DNA from 2 places in the Prevotella sp. P5-126 genome. Region 1 is predicted to be linked to the other one. Evidence: riboswitches for the same ligand, from Rfam matches in the RefSeq annotation. Region 1 holds a riboswitch; the other holds the start of a gene.
The links. A riboswitch is a leader RNA that binds a small molecule or an ion and turns the genes downstream of it on or off. The one in region 1 is predicted to bind cobalamin.

Region 1 (7,456 bases):
CACAACAATAGTATTAATCAATAAAAAACATGAAGACGATGAAAAAGAATGTATTGCTTATATCGGTAGGACTGCTTTTTGCAGTCGCTACCGCCCATGCACAGGACAAAGTAGAAACCACTTTATCTGCCGATGTAGTAAACCATTATATCTGGCGTGGTACTGATTGCGGCAATGTAAGTATTCAGCCCACCTTGGGTGTTGCCTATAAAGGCCTGAGTCTTTCGGCTTGGGGAAGTGTAGGACTCGATAAAGACGACAACAAAGAACTCGACCTTACCGCCAGTTACAGTGTAGGTGGATTCTCTATCGGTGTCACCGATTATTGGTTTAATACCCCCGAAAAGCGTTATTTCTACTATAACGCCCATGGCACCAGCCATATCTTTGAAGGATATGTGAGCTACGATTTCGGTCCTGTTTCAGCAGCTTGGTACACCAATTTTGCAGGCAACGACGGTGTCAACAAAGACGGTGACCGTGCCTATTCATCTTATTTCGAAGTCAACGCTCCGTTTAAGTTGGGCGGTGTAGATTGGACAGCCACAGCCGGTGCGGTGCCTTTTGCCACCACCACTTACAACACTTCAGGTTTTGCGGTTACCAATCTTGCCCTCAAAGCCTCTAAAGACATTCAGATCACCGACCACTTCACCCTGCCTATCTTCGGTCAGGTGGTGGCCAATCCCAGTGATCAGAAAGCCTATTTCGTGTTTGGATTTACCCTGCAGCCCTAAGTGGCTGCAGGCTAATCCAGCCACTCCCCTATCCTAACCTCAACGCAAACATAAAAACAACAATATCATCATGTGTGGAATAGTAGCCATCTTCCATGTGGAAGAACAAACGCAAGCCCTTCGCGACAAGGCCTTGCGCATGAGTCAGAAAATACGTCATCGTGGTCCAGACTGGAGCGGTATCTATTGTGGAGGCCATGCCATTCTCGCCCACGAACGTTTGTCTATCGTCGATCCTGAGTCAGGTCAGCAACCTCTTTATAGTCCCGATCGCTGCCAAGTGCTTGCCGTCAATGGCGAGATTTATAACCATAAGGACCTTCGCGAGCGCTATAAGGATCAATACCAATTTCAAACCGGTTCCGATTGCGAGGTTATTTTAGCCTTATATCGCGACCGTGGCATCGATTTCCTTGAAGAATTGAATGGCATATTCGCTTTCGCGCTCTACGACGAAACGCGCGATGAGTTTCTCATCGCCCGCGATCCGATAGGTGTCATCCCTCTTTATATCGGCTATGATGCCGATGGCAAGGTCTATGTAGCCTCTGAATTGAAGGCGCTTGAAGGTCAGTGCGACCACTACGAACCATTTCTGCCAGGCCATTACTACTGGAGTGGCGAGGGAAAGATGCATCGGTATTACCATCGTGATTGGATGGATTACGACCAGGTGAAGGACAATAAGGCCAGTGTGACTGCTATCCATGACGGTCTTGAAGCCGCTGTACGCCGCCAACTGATGAGCGATGTACCCTACGGCGTGTTGCTCAGCGGTGGTCTTGATAGCAGTATCATCTCAGCCGTAGCCGAGAAATATGCCGATATGCGTATTGAAGACGACAGTAAGACCAAAGCCTATTGGCCCCGTCTTCATAGTTTTGCCGTTGGATTGAAGGGAGCGCCCGACCTTGCCAAAGCCCGTTTGGTGGCCGACCACATAGGCACTGTCCACCACGAAATCAACTATACCATTCAAGAAGGCCTTGATGCCATCCGCGATGTCATCTATTTTATCGAGACGTATGATGTCACTACCGTACGTGCCTCTACTCCGATGTATCTCCTTGCCCGTGTCATCAAGTCGATGGGTATTAAGATGGTACTCTCTGGCGAAGGAGCCGACGAGATATTCGGCGGTTATCTCTATTTCCACAAAGCGCCCGATGCGCGTGCTTTCCATGAAGAAACGGTGCGCAAACTCTCTAAGCTTTATCTCTACGACTGCCTCCGTGCCAACAAGAGTCTTGCTGCATGGGGTGTGGAAGGTCGTGTGCCATTCCTCGACAAAGAGTTTCTCGACATCGCTATGCGCACCAATCCTGAGGCAAAACTCTGTCCCGGCATGATGATGGAGAAGAAGATTTTGCGTCAAGCCTTTGCAGATATGTTGCCCGATGAAGTGGCATGGCGCCAGAAGGAGCAGTTCTCCGATGGTGTGGGCTACTCGTGGATCGACACGCTGAAAGCCGTTACCGCAGCCGCTGTGACCGACGAACAGATGGCACATGCCGCCGAGCGCTTCCCCATCAATACGCCACAGAATAAGGAAGAGTACTACTATCGCAGCATTTTTGCTGAGCATTTCCCTTCCGATAGTGCAGCTCGCAGTGTTCCAAGTGTGCCAAGCGTGGCATGCAGCACTGCCGAAGCATTGGCATGGGACCGTTCGTTCCAACATCTGAACGACCCCAGTGGTCGTGCTGTGAAGGGTGTTCACGAGCAGGCATATTAAGTCTGTGTTTTCTCCAGCCGATGTTTTTATGCTGGCAACAATGTCAGGTAGTAGTACTTTCTACAGTTTTTCAACTCCAAACAGTTGATATCCCCTACTCTTTTCAGTCTCCGACACGCTGTTTGTCGGAGACTGTTTTTCTTTCATTCCGCATCACTTCTCAGCCGTAGCTGACAGTTGTTTCAGCAGACAGTGGGTTGCGTATCGTCCTGATACCCTGTTTTTCAGTGATTTTTTTGATATGGTGTAACCTATTGGTATATAGAAGATTAAATACCTATAAGCGTCATGTGGTTCAGCAAACTCAATGAATTTGCTGACCAAACTCATTGAAATTGCATAGTCATCAACGTCATTCAGCATCATCGAGAACGTCATTCAACGTCATCGAGAACGTCATTCAGCATGGCTGCAAACGTCATGTAGTTGAGCAAAACAAATTGATTTGCCGAGGAAAACAAATTGATTTGCTGAGGAAAACAAATTGATTTGCTGAGGAAAACAAATTGATTTGCTGAGGAAAGTATGTTGAAAAGTGTTGAAACGTACATTATATCAGTACGTTATGCTTATTGTGTAGCAGTGGCAACAAAGGTCTTTTGTCCTACTGTGGTTTATTGTCATTTGCCAAAGAACGGCACTTCGTCCTGCCAATACAAGTGGGTATAGCTCGCCACCACATTGCCTTCGATGATAAACGGCGAAGGCGTTTGCTCATTGCGAGCGTTAAACACATCGGCGCCGGAGTGGGGCAGTGGCGGCAAAAACTGGGAGTAATGAAACTCATGACCGCGATATTCCTTCTCTCCAACTATCACGCGGCGATAGCCTAAAGATAGTTTTCGGTCGCTCTTTCGGCTGCCAATAGAGTAGGGCAGTACGCCACACATCTCGTACGTACCTTCGTCGCTGACGATATCCTTGCAGAGATACATCATGCCGCCACACTCCGCCAGTATCTTTCCGCCACTGATGGCATAGCGGCGTATGCTCGCTCTGGTTTGTTGGGCGCGTTGCAATGCCTCTAAATGCTGTTCGGGATAGCCTCCCGGCAGATAGAGTAGGGTGGTGTCTGCCGGTATCGGCTGGTTGTCTTCGGGATTGAAAAAGGTAACCCTGCCCAAGCGTTGCAGTAAATCGATATGGTGCTGATAGACAAACGAAAACGAATCGTCGTTGCGAGCCACTACGATGTGGCAGTCTGATAGTGGTCTATCGGTGTGATGGTCGATAGTTTCCTGCGGTCTCTCGCCACTTGTCAGCAGCAACAACCGGTCTATATCCACATGCTGTTCCACAAGGTCTGCCATCTCGTCCATATCCGTGGTACGACTAAAGTCCAGTCCCAAATAGCGCGACGAAGCCTCCGCTTGTCGCTGGCGCGGTACACATCCCAGACACACCAACCCTGCATCGGCTGCCGCCTCACGCAGCATGAGGTCGTGGCGTGGACTTCCCACCTTATTGAATATAACACCCTTGACATGGACATCGGCATCGTAACGCGCCAAACCCTGTAGCAGTGGTGCCACCGAATAGCCCGTATGGCTGGCATCTACCACCAGTATTACCGGCAAATGGAGTGTGGCTGCCACATGTGCCGCACTGCCTTGCTGGCGCTGAAAGCCGTCGAAAAGTCCCATCATGCCCTCCACCACACATATATCGGCATCGCGCGAAGCCTCAGAGTAGATAGCCTTCACGTGCGAATCTGTCGCCATGAAGAGGTCGAGGTTGTATGACGATCGGTGGCACGCCATACCGTGATATTTTGTATCGATATAGTCGGGACCGCACTTAAACGGTTGCACCACCCTGCCGCGACGCACCAGCGCCGCCATCATACCAATGGAAATGGTGGTCTTGCCCGACCCAGATGCCGGTGCCGCTATTAGAAATTGGGCGAAAGTATGCTTCATGGGTGCGAAATTACAAAAAAGGAGGATAATAATCCGATTTTTCTATGATTTTTTTGCCATATAACATAAAATGACTACATTTGCACCCGGAAAGAAAAGGCAATCAACGGCAGATGCCGTATGATGCAAGGGAATCCGGTGAAAGACCGGAGCTGTACCTGCAGCTGTAATCCCCCTTTGAAGCAAGTTTGTCAGTATAACGCCACTGAGGCAACTCGGGAAGGTATGACAGACTGGGGAGAGCCAGAAGACCTGCCTTATATGTTCTATCTCAGGCAAACGCCCAGACAAGACATTGCGCCCTCAGGATTAAGGGTTGACAATTTCCTATTTTATTTTAGAATGAATTATAAGGGTATTATGACTTGCAGAAACATTGCGGGTCTGCTACTTGCTATAGTAGTGTGTCCGCCGGTTTTAGCACAGAAAACCATTGAGAGCAAGGAGTCGCTGCAAGAGGTTGTGGTGACAGGAACTGGTACGCGCCACTTGTTGAAAGATGCTCCGGTACAGACCGAAGTCATCAATCGGCAGGTGCTGAAAACCTTTGCCGGACGCAGCATCGAAGACATACTCTCCCAGTTGTCAGCATCGTTCGACTTCGAACAGGGCGACATGGGATCGCAAATGCAGATGAACGGACTGGGCAATTCCTATATCCTAATACTCATCGACGGTAAGCGCCTGCATGGTGATGTAGGCGGACAAAACGACCTCGGACTTATCGACCCCAACAATATTGAGCGCATCGAGATTGTCAAGGGTGCCTCGTCGGCACTCTATGGAAGCGATGCCATAGCCGGAGTCATCAATATTATCACCCGTAAGCATAATGAAGGCGTGATGCTTGAAAACAAGACACGCTACGGATCGCATAACGATGTGAGACAGCACAACGGCATTGCCCTGCGCTTTGGACAATGGAAATCATACACCAACTTTCAACTTCAGCACAACGACGGATGGCAGAATACCGCCACCGAACATACACCAAGTTCGGCAACACCCGTCACCGACTCGAAAAGCAAAACTGCAAACGAGTTTACCAATTGGCAGATAGCAGAGCGGTTGGTATGGAATCCTACCCAACAATTAGAACTCTATGCCGAAGGATCATGGTATCAGAAGGGTATATACCGCAAGAGCGGCAAATATCCCAAATATGATGTCTATAACTATGACCTAAAGTATAAGAACGCTTCAGCCGTTGCCGGCATGCAATGGACCACTAATCGCGGTGACCTCGTCACGGCAGATGTCAGTTGGAACAAACATGCCTATTACCACGCTTTCACCTCGACAACACTGGCAGAAGGCTTCGATGAAGATGGCAACTTCATTCTCGACTACCCCTATTTCACCGGACAAAAACTGCTGATGAGCAATCAGGAGCGCACCATGTTTAATCTAAAAGGTGTGTTTGCACTCACCCCAACCAACAAACTCAGCGCCGGTATTGAGGCACGCTACGATTATCTCAAAGCTCCTGCAAGCATCAAAGGACGCACCGCCGACGATAATACCGAGGCCATCTATGTGCAAGACGAACTCCAACTGCTGCACATCCTCCAGGTGACAGCCGGACTCCGACTCAACCGCAACGAGAGTTTCGGATGGAAACTTACCCCCAAACTCTCTACCATGCTTAAACTTGGCGACTTCAGACTTAGAGCATCGTGGAGCCAGGGATTTAAGACACCCACCATCAAAGAGCTCAATTACCAGTATGCACGCGACATGAGCGGCATCATTCTGTTTTTGGGAAATCCAGACCTGAAGGCACAAACCAGCAATTACTTCTCGCTAAACGGCGAATATACCATAGGTCATTTCAACGTATCTGTTACGGGATATTATAATAAGGTGGATGATATGATAGCCTTGGTAACCATACCCAAGAGCGAAGCACCAGACGTTTACCGCCAACAGTATGGTGAGATGCTCAGTAAAGTGCGTCGCTATCACAACATGGAAGATGCCAAAACCTATGGTGTGGATGTCAATCTGCGATACACCACAGACCATCTGAGTATCGGGGCAGGGTATAGTTACCTTGATACCAAAGCCAATATCTACGACACCACACACGACAGAATGGTCAATGTCACCATCGATGGCATGGCACACCATAAAGCCAACGTCTTCGCTACATGGAACCATCAGTTTGCCACCAACTATCAGATGGGTGTCGGCATCTATGGCAAGATGTCAACCAAACGCTACTATCAGACCAACGGCAACGGTAAGGGATACCAGATATGGCGTCTCAGCACCACCCACGACCTTGGAAAAAGTAAACACATGACCTACCGTATAGAGGCTGGAGTGGATAATATCTTCAACTATGTGGATAAAACTCCACACGGATTACACCTCGGTACCAACACATCGGGTACTACGCTTTTCGCCTCGCTGACTGTCAGATTTGCGAAAGGAAAGAAGATTAGAAACATTTTTAATAATCAACATTATAACAAACAAAAAGACAATGAAGAAGATTAAATTTCTCATGATGGCAGCCGTAGCATTGCTGACTGCCTCAACATTCGTTGCTTGTGGTGACGACGACGATGACTCCAAGGGCGGACAACTGTCAAACATGGAGCGTTACCAGCAGGAAGTAGATGCTACCGTTAAGTCACAGAAGAAAAACGACAAGGCTATTCTCGTCGTTGCATTTGGTTCGACATGGCAGCAGGCATACGATGCTTTCGACCTTACCGTAGAGGAATACAAGAAAGAATTCCCTGGTTACGACGTCTATCTGTCGTTCTCTTCAGCTATCTGTATCAACCGTGCTATGGCTGGCGAACACGTAAAGCCCCGCAACTTCTATGAGCCAAAATACTGGCTGGAGGCTTTCGGACGTGTGCAGTATAAGGAAATCATCGTTCAGTCTATGCAGGTGATTCCCGGAGAAGAATACACACGTGTCATCAACGCTATGAAAGACTTCGCTAACAACTCTAACGGTGACCTCGACGATAAGTATCTGAGCACCATGACCCTTAAGCTGGGCTATCCTCTGATGGCTGAATATCCTTCAGACGTGAATAAGTTGGCTA
Region 2 (7,456 bases), on a different contig from region 1:
CAACATCACCAAGGCTACACCAAGGCCTGCACCACTATTAACACCAAAAATGCTGGGACCTGCCAACGGATTACGAAACGCCGTTTGCAAGATAAGTCCGCAAACAGCTAAAGAAGCACCACAAAGCATGGCAGTAACAGCCTGAGGGAGACGCGATTCAATCACGATATACTGCCAACTGGGCTTGACGGACTCTTCTCCAATCAGAATGCGAAATGTTTCGCTCACAGGAATCGAGACAGAACCAATCAATAGGCTCACCACAAAAAACAAGAGCACCATGATGCCAAGCATGATGCATGAAATGTAGCCTTTGTTCATTTTGTATTTTCGAAATAGCGTAAGTGTTTTGATTGGATCAAATTCGGATGAAGTATCTGGATGATGTCAGAAAGCAATAGGTCAGGACGAAATGGAGTTTCTTCATAAAAAGATGTCTTCTCTACATTACATCCATAAACTTCATTCTGACGAAATGCTTTCAGCATCTTATAACCGTCGCGCTCCCCTAAGAGATCTGCCTTCGTATAGGTATGGTCACTACTATAACGGAACAGCCAGACGTCAGCTTCGCCAGCTCGTTCTAAAACATTCTCAAAGGGCAGAGCCAGACTTCCTCCATGGGTATCGTTCTCCCAAGGGTAGTCACCACCCGCATCTTTAACCATCTGCCCAATGGTGCTGCGTCCACCGGGAACATGCCATACAGAACCTGTCATCTTGTCGAAAAGCACAGTACGGCGATGTCCTCCATGACGAGCCTTTGAAGCTTGTTGTTGAAGCATGTGGTAACAGCTATCTACACAAGCGAAAAGGCTGTCTGCCTCCTGTTCACGTCCAAGAAGCAATCCATAGAATCGCATCCATTCTGCACGTGCCAACGGAGAGTTTTCCATATACTCTGCACATTCTACAATAGGAATATTGATTTCCTCAACCTTTCCATAGCCACCGCTGTTTTCAAAAGGAGAAAGCATGATTATATCGGGCTTCACATCCATAATCTTCTCTACCATGGGTTGCATTCCACTACCGCAATCTGCTATTTTACCAGCTTTTACCCCTTGTTGGACAAATGGCAGTTTGATATATTTCAAATCAGCAACAGCCACTATCTTGTCCTGTGCTCCAAGCATACCGAGTAAAGAACAATGAACTGTGGTAAATACAGCAGAATGCTCTACGGGTGTACGGATAATGGTAGCCTGTGCAGGCAGTAATGCTTGATCTGGTAACTGTTCGTCTTTCGGAACCAATACATAGGTATGAAGAGTCTTCCCTGATTTCCAAGGATTACGGATTTGAGCCATCGTATATCCCTCATGACGCACAATAGTCAACAAAGAGGAATATTTTAAATGAAGCGTGTCGCCACCATCCTGCACTTCGGCCATTCGGCCTCCGCAGGATGACAGCAACACGGTCATCATTCCAAACAGGATGAACTGACGCATCTCTGTCTATTTAATATTTGATCACATTAGTGGTAACGTTGAAAGCAAAAGCGCAAGGACCTACACCTGCAGTAGCGCCCCACACTTTAGCATTCTTTGAAGCGGATACAAAAACGCCATGTTGTGAATATTCAACGTTGAACATGAAGATCTTGCTATTTGCCTTATAATCAGTTTTGTCAGTATCAGCATTCTTCACGTTAGAAGCAATGAACACGGTACCGACAACCGGATCAACACCAATACATGCAGGGATAATCTCGTTATTAGTATCTGTGTAGAAAGTAGATGTTCCCTGGCTTAAAAGATTATAGACCTGATAAGTAGTCTTGACTGGTTTATAAGAAGCGTCGAACTCAGTATAATAACCAAAGATATTGCTACCAATGCAATCCATGTCGTTGGCATCCATCAGACGTGTCACCTCGTTATTTTTGGCAGAAATCTTATATACACCAGACTTCTTATCGCCATAGTTTCCAAAATCAAGTACATACATATCGCCAGCAGCAGTCAAGACAATCTTCTGTGGATTGACAATATTATCATTCTTAATCAGACTTCCAGAACCTGTAGTCAGGTCGATAATAGAAATAGAAGGTTTGGTACATGCTGCATAATCAGAATTGCAGACATACAGTTTTTTATCTGCCACGCTGATGCCCTCTGGGAAAGAACCAGCCTCATAGATACCTTGTCGAGTGAATGTTGTGGTGTCAATTGCAACTACATATCCATTACCTTTAGTTGTAGCGTTCCAATTCTCATCATACGAAGATTCAGACTTGCCGTAGAATGAAATATACACCTTGTCGCCTGAAGCTGTAAGGTGACGAGGTTTGAGACAACCCTCACCAAAAGTCACATTGGTCTTGATCTGTCTGAGAGACTTCAATGTCTTGGCATCAACCACTTCAAGAGTATTCTCACCAGTTACGGCAATATACATCTTACTACCATAAACCAAAGCATCATTAGGAGTACCACCTAAGGAACGACCATTCTGTGCTTGGAACTGCTTGTTGGCAACCTGATTAGAGGTATAATCGAGGTATGAAACGCTACCATCGATGTTGCTGCTCATGTTTCCACTACATACAAGGAATGCACCTTTTGTTACAGGAACAATGTATTCATGCTGTTCATTGTCGTTGTCATCACAGGCGGTAAACATAGCTGCTCCCATGAGCAGTACTGCCATACTTAATAAATGTTTTTTCATTTTGAATAAATAATTTAATTATAATTTGTAATTGATTGATATCATCCAACTTCTGCCGGGCATCGGATAATGAGCCACGATACAGTATTGTTTATTAAAGAGATTTTTAATGTCTCCACGAATTTCTACATGATGGTTTCCAAAATGGATTTGTTTATATGCTGTCAAGCCAAAATCAACATAGCCTTCTATCATTGTTGAAGGATAATGCTCGTTGTTAGGCCAACGGCTACTCATACCTGTCGCATGCAGTATTAAGTTTATCCAAGGATTCTCATAAGCAACAGAACCACTTGCTGTATGTTGAGGCATATAGGCAATCTGCTTATTGTAGTTGGGCGACTCAGGATTAGTTCGGTTTTGCACCTTTTGCAAACTATAACTTCCAGAGAGCATCAACCCATGAGCTTTATTGAACTGGTGTTCAACCTGCATTGTTGCGTCGATGCCTATACTGCGCACGTTACCGACATTGATACACGTCCAAACAAACATATTATATGGTACTGCTACTATCATGTCTTTCACCTTATTGATATAACTGTCAAACATAAACATTGCAGTAGTGTAACGTGAGAGATGAGGTGAGTATGTCACACCTATATTCCACTGGTCAGTTAATTCGGGATTCAATTCGGTACTGCCATAATGATAGTAGTAACTCTCATTAAAGGTGGGAGAACGAAAAATATTTTTGTAACTGGCACGCAGAAAGAGTTCCTCATCTTCAAGCAGTTTGTATGACAACGACAGCGATGGTGAGAGACGACGCATATTTCGTGCAGAATTTATTTGCACATCGGTACGATCTGTCTGTTCGACGTTCTTCTGACGGTTGATAAAAAGCGAATGCAACAGTTTTCCCGTCATGACCCAACGACCAGTTTGATATTTTACAGTAACGGACTGAAGAATACTATGGCGAAACGGATGTCCAATAATGGCGCGCCATGAACTGCCATTCAGATTGTTAAAAGAATAATCTGCAGAATAATCCATTGCCCAATGTTTCGTTGGGACAAACAGCAGGGCAGCAGAAGCATAATATTCCCGTTGCCAATAACTTGCATCGTTAACAGCGCCAGGCATTAGTTTGTCGTGATAGATAGATTCGTACCAATTTACTTTGGCAATGGTTTTCAACGCCCACGTATTTCCCCAACGTTTTTGGTACCCCGCCTGTACAAAGAAGTTGCGGTCATGAAGAGTCTCCCCACTTACGTTAGTATAATAATGGACGATACCAGGCAACTGACGTGAATTGTCATAATAGTAAATCTTACCTGTCAATCGATTTGTTGCATGAGGTTGCCATGAAAAGTTTAACTCGCCATGTCCGCTACTCATGAGACTGTTAGTACGACGATCTTTCGTCACAGTCTTTACATTTCTAATCTCATAAGGATAATCATTCTCGGCATAAATATATTCAGCTACAGCAGACACGGCAAAGGCCTTAGAAAAACTCTGTTCATATCGCAAATAGGGACTAACATATCCGAATGACCCCATCTTCAACTGAGAAGTTAAATGCGGTTTTCTTTCATCAGAAGGTAAAGGCAATGTCTGTATGTTGAGAACTGCTGATGATGCCGCCTGACGTGCAGGAATGAAAATATCATCATTATCACCAATTACCAACGATAACTTGGCGACATTATCAAGCGAATAACGAGAAAGGTCTATTTCGCCGCTCTGGCAATCACTAAGCATAACACCGTCATAACTTACACCGGTATGCTTTGCTCCAAAACCACGCACAGCCACGGTCTTCATGCCTCCTGCACCGCCATAGTCGCGTAGCGTAACGCCCGACATTCGATGAAGTGCGTCTGCCATATCTGTTACTCCCATAGTAAGCATGTCTTTTCGGTCCATCATTTGCAAAGGTGCTGTACTTGTGAGCATTCGCTTGCGCTGACTCTTAGTCACAGTCACTTCTTTCAATTGATGAACACGGCTTGTTATGGTGTCTGTCTGCGCCATTGCGCTTACAGAGACAAGCATTGCAATTATCGACAAATTGAATTTCTTCATATTTATAAACATCTCATCGCCTAGCCCAAGAGTACGATGAAAAATTTTGTTTATGCTTGGAATTGGTATTCTGACTTGTCAACCTGATCGCGAACGCCTTCCCGGTAACAAACCAGTGACTTTGTTGTTCACGTCGATATAGGGTTGTTTACAGCTGCCGGACAGTCGAGGATTTTCACCTCATTCCCTTCTATTCTCAATGCGTTTGCAAAATTACGAATTTGTAAGCGAAAAACAAAGAAGAATTATGTTTTTCTTTCTTTTGCCACAAATGCGACATCTGCTTTATCTGTCAGTTAAAGCTAATCAGACGTAGTAAGAATGCGATAAATGCGTTCCATGTCAACATGTTGTCTAACATGATCTGCCAACAAATCATATTGTTGGTTTTTATAGGTTTCATAGTCAAAGACAGACTGCTGTTGAGCATCTTTCAGATATGGTGACAATAAAACATCAACAATAGGTGCATTATCAAGTATTCCATGAATGTAGGTGCCCATGCAGCGATCATCAACGAAACATCCATCAGTTGTTTGGTTATTAAATAGATTCATCGACTGAGCATTGTCATCAAGTGTTGTCGTTCCCATGTGAATTTCATAACCGCGAAGCTTGACATTTTCATCTTTTACCAGCGTAGGACATTGGAATGTAACTTGTCGAGTAGTTTTTTCACCACCAATAACTGTCACGACAGGCAAAAGTCCCAACCCTGGCAATCGCTCGATTTCACCCTCGACATGATTCGGGTCTCGTACTTCCTTTCCCAAGATCTGATAGCCGCCACATATGCCTAGCACCGTAACGCCACGTTTTCGTGCTTCTACAACAGCTTTTGCCATTCCATTCTGACGTAACAGACAAAGATCATCTATCGTAGATTTGGATCCAGGAACGATGATGATATTTGCATCTTCAAGATCAGCAGGATTGTTGGTATAATAAAGATGCAGTCGTGAATCTTGTTCTAATGCATCAAAGTCTGTAAAATTGCTCATGTGGCGCAACAATACTACTGCAACATTTACCTTGCCTTTTACAGCCTGTCTCGACTTAACCTGCAGCGAGACACTATCCTCTTCTTCAATATGAATATCACGAAAATAAGGCAGGATACCGAGAACTGGTATTCCACATAGTTGCTCTATCATTTTCGCGCCTGATTCGAAGAGACTGATGTCTCCACGGAATTTATTGATAATAATACCTTTCATGTGACTTCGTTCTTCAGGTGTCATCAACATAATACTGCCATAAATACTAGCAAAAACGCCACCGCGGTCAATATCTGCAACAAGAATTACATTTGCATGGGCATAAAGAGCCATAGGCATATTGACAATATCTACCTCGCGCAAATTGATTTCAGAAACACTTCCTGCCCCTTCCATCACAATAGGATTGAAACGGGATGCCAAACGATTAAATGCTTCATGAGCAACATTACGAAAGCGATCTCGTCCTTCCTTTCGAAAATAGCTTCCAGCAGACTGATTGCTGTCAGGACGTCCCAACAAGACTACTTGCGATGTATGGTCAGACTGCGGTTTCAGCAAGATGGGATTCATATCGGCCTCACAAGGGATTCCTGCCGCTTCAGCTTGTACAGCCTGAGCGCGTCCTAATTCTAATCCATCGGGAGTGGCATACGAGTTGAGCGACATGTTTTGTGCTTTAAATGGAGCTGGGCGATATCCGTCTTGCCGAAATATTCTACAAAACGCAGCAGCTACAACACTCTTTCCAACATCACTTCCTGTTCCCACAAACATTAGTGGATTAAGTTTTTTCCTATGATTCGATTGTGAACTTATAGCCATTTGATAAATATTATAGTTTACATCTCAAAAACAAAGAAATATCAATTTTTTCTGTACTCAAAACAAAATCGATGCACATACAATTACCATCATAACAATCTCGACTCTTTGGTTAACACCAATGGCAATGATCATATCTTTCGTACTTAGTTGGCGATCACAGTCTCCGATATATGGTTTATAAAAACGTTGACCAAAATAATCATGAGATCCACCAAAACGACAATCAAGAATAGATGCTAATGCAGCTTCTGGATAGCCGCTATTAGGACTTGCATGCATTCTGCCATGTTTTGCTACAAAACGTAACCTGCTCCACCAACGATAAAAACTTGAAGTCAATATCATCATCAATGCTGTCAATCGAGCTGGTATGTAGTTGGCTACATCATCAATGCGTGCTGCCCAAGTTCCAAAACGAAGATAGCGTTCATTATGGTAACCTATCATAGAATCGAGAGTATTGACCATTTTATATGCCATCATTCCCGGCACGCCCAGTAGTACCAACCAAAAGAGTGGCGCCACGACACCATCGCTTAGGTTTTCTGACATGGTTTCTAATGCTGCCGAACGTACCTCCTGAGCTGTAAGATTAGCTGTGTCTCGCCCTACTATGCGAGCTACACGCTCACGTCCTTTGTGTAATGAAATATCAAGAGCGTAGAAAACTTGTCTAACTTCACGAATCAGTGTTGTTCCTGCCAAACAGTAAAACACAAGTATGGTTGTCACGGTCATCCATAGATAAACAGACACATCCAACGCTATTTTCAAAAGGTAATCGGTCAAGACAAAAGTCATTATAATAAGCACAACAGCCATTACCGCTCCCTTTGTCCGTTTCCAATGGCCTTTGTTTAATATTGTTTCGCACTTATGTATGATTTTACCAAACAGCACAACAGGATGCGGTAACC

Region 2: linked by a shared signal. The riboswitch ahead of CIK90_RS00335 (TonB-dependent receptor) and the one ahead of CIK90_RS05730 (TonB-dependent siderophore receptor) in region 1 are both predicted to bind cobalamin.

Annotation. Positions count from the first base shown of each region.
Region 1 covers NZ_NPIZ01000053.1:186,939-194,394, reverse strand. The annotation lists gene CIK90_RS05750 (hypothetical protein) at 30-737, shown strand; gene asnB (asparagine synthase B) at 808-2,472, shown strand; gene CIK90_RS05735 (cobyrinate a,c-diamide synthase) at 3,093-4,391, opposite strand; cobalamin riboswitch at 4,472-4,666, shown strand; gene CIK90_RS05730 (TonB-dependent siderophore receptor) at 4,752-6,893, shown strand; gene CIK90_RS05725 (sirohydrochlorin cobaltochelatase) at 6,880-7,456, shown strand, end outside.
Region 2 covers NZ_NPIZ01000001.1:73,155-80,610, reverse strand. The annotation lists gene CIK90_RS00350 (iron ABC transporter permease) at 1-321, opposite strand, end outside; gene CIK90_RS00345 (ABC transporter substrate-binding protein) at 318-1,454, opposite strand; gene CIK90_RS00340 (YncE family protein) at 1,465-2,655, opposite strand; gene CIK90_RS00335 (TonB-dependent receptor) at 2,695-4,713, opposite strand; cobalamin riboswitch at 4,756-4,946, opposite strand; gene CIK90_RS00330 (cobyric acid synthase) at 5,016-6,536, opposite strand; gene cbiB (adenosylcobinamide-phosphate synthase CbiB) at 6,594-7,456, opposite strand, start outside.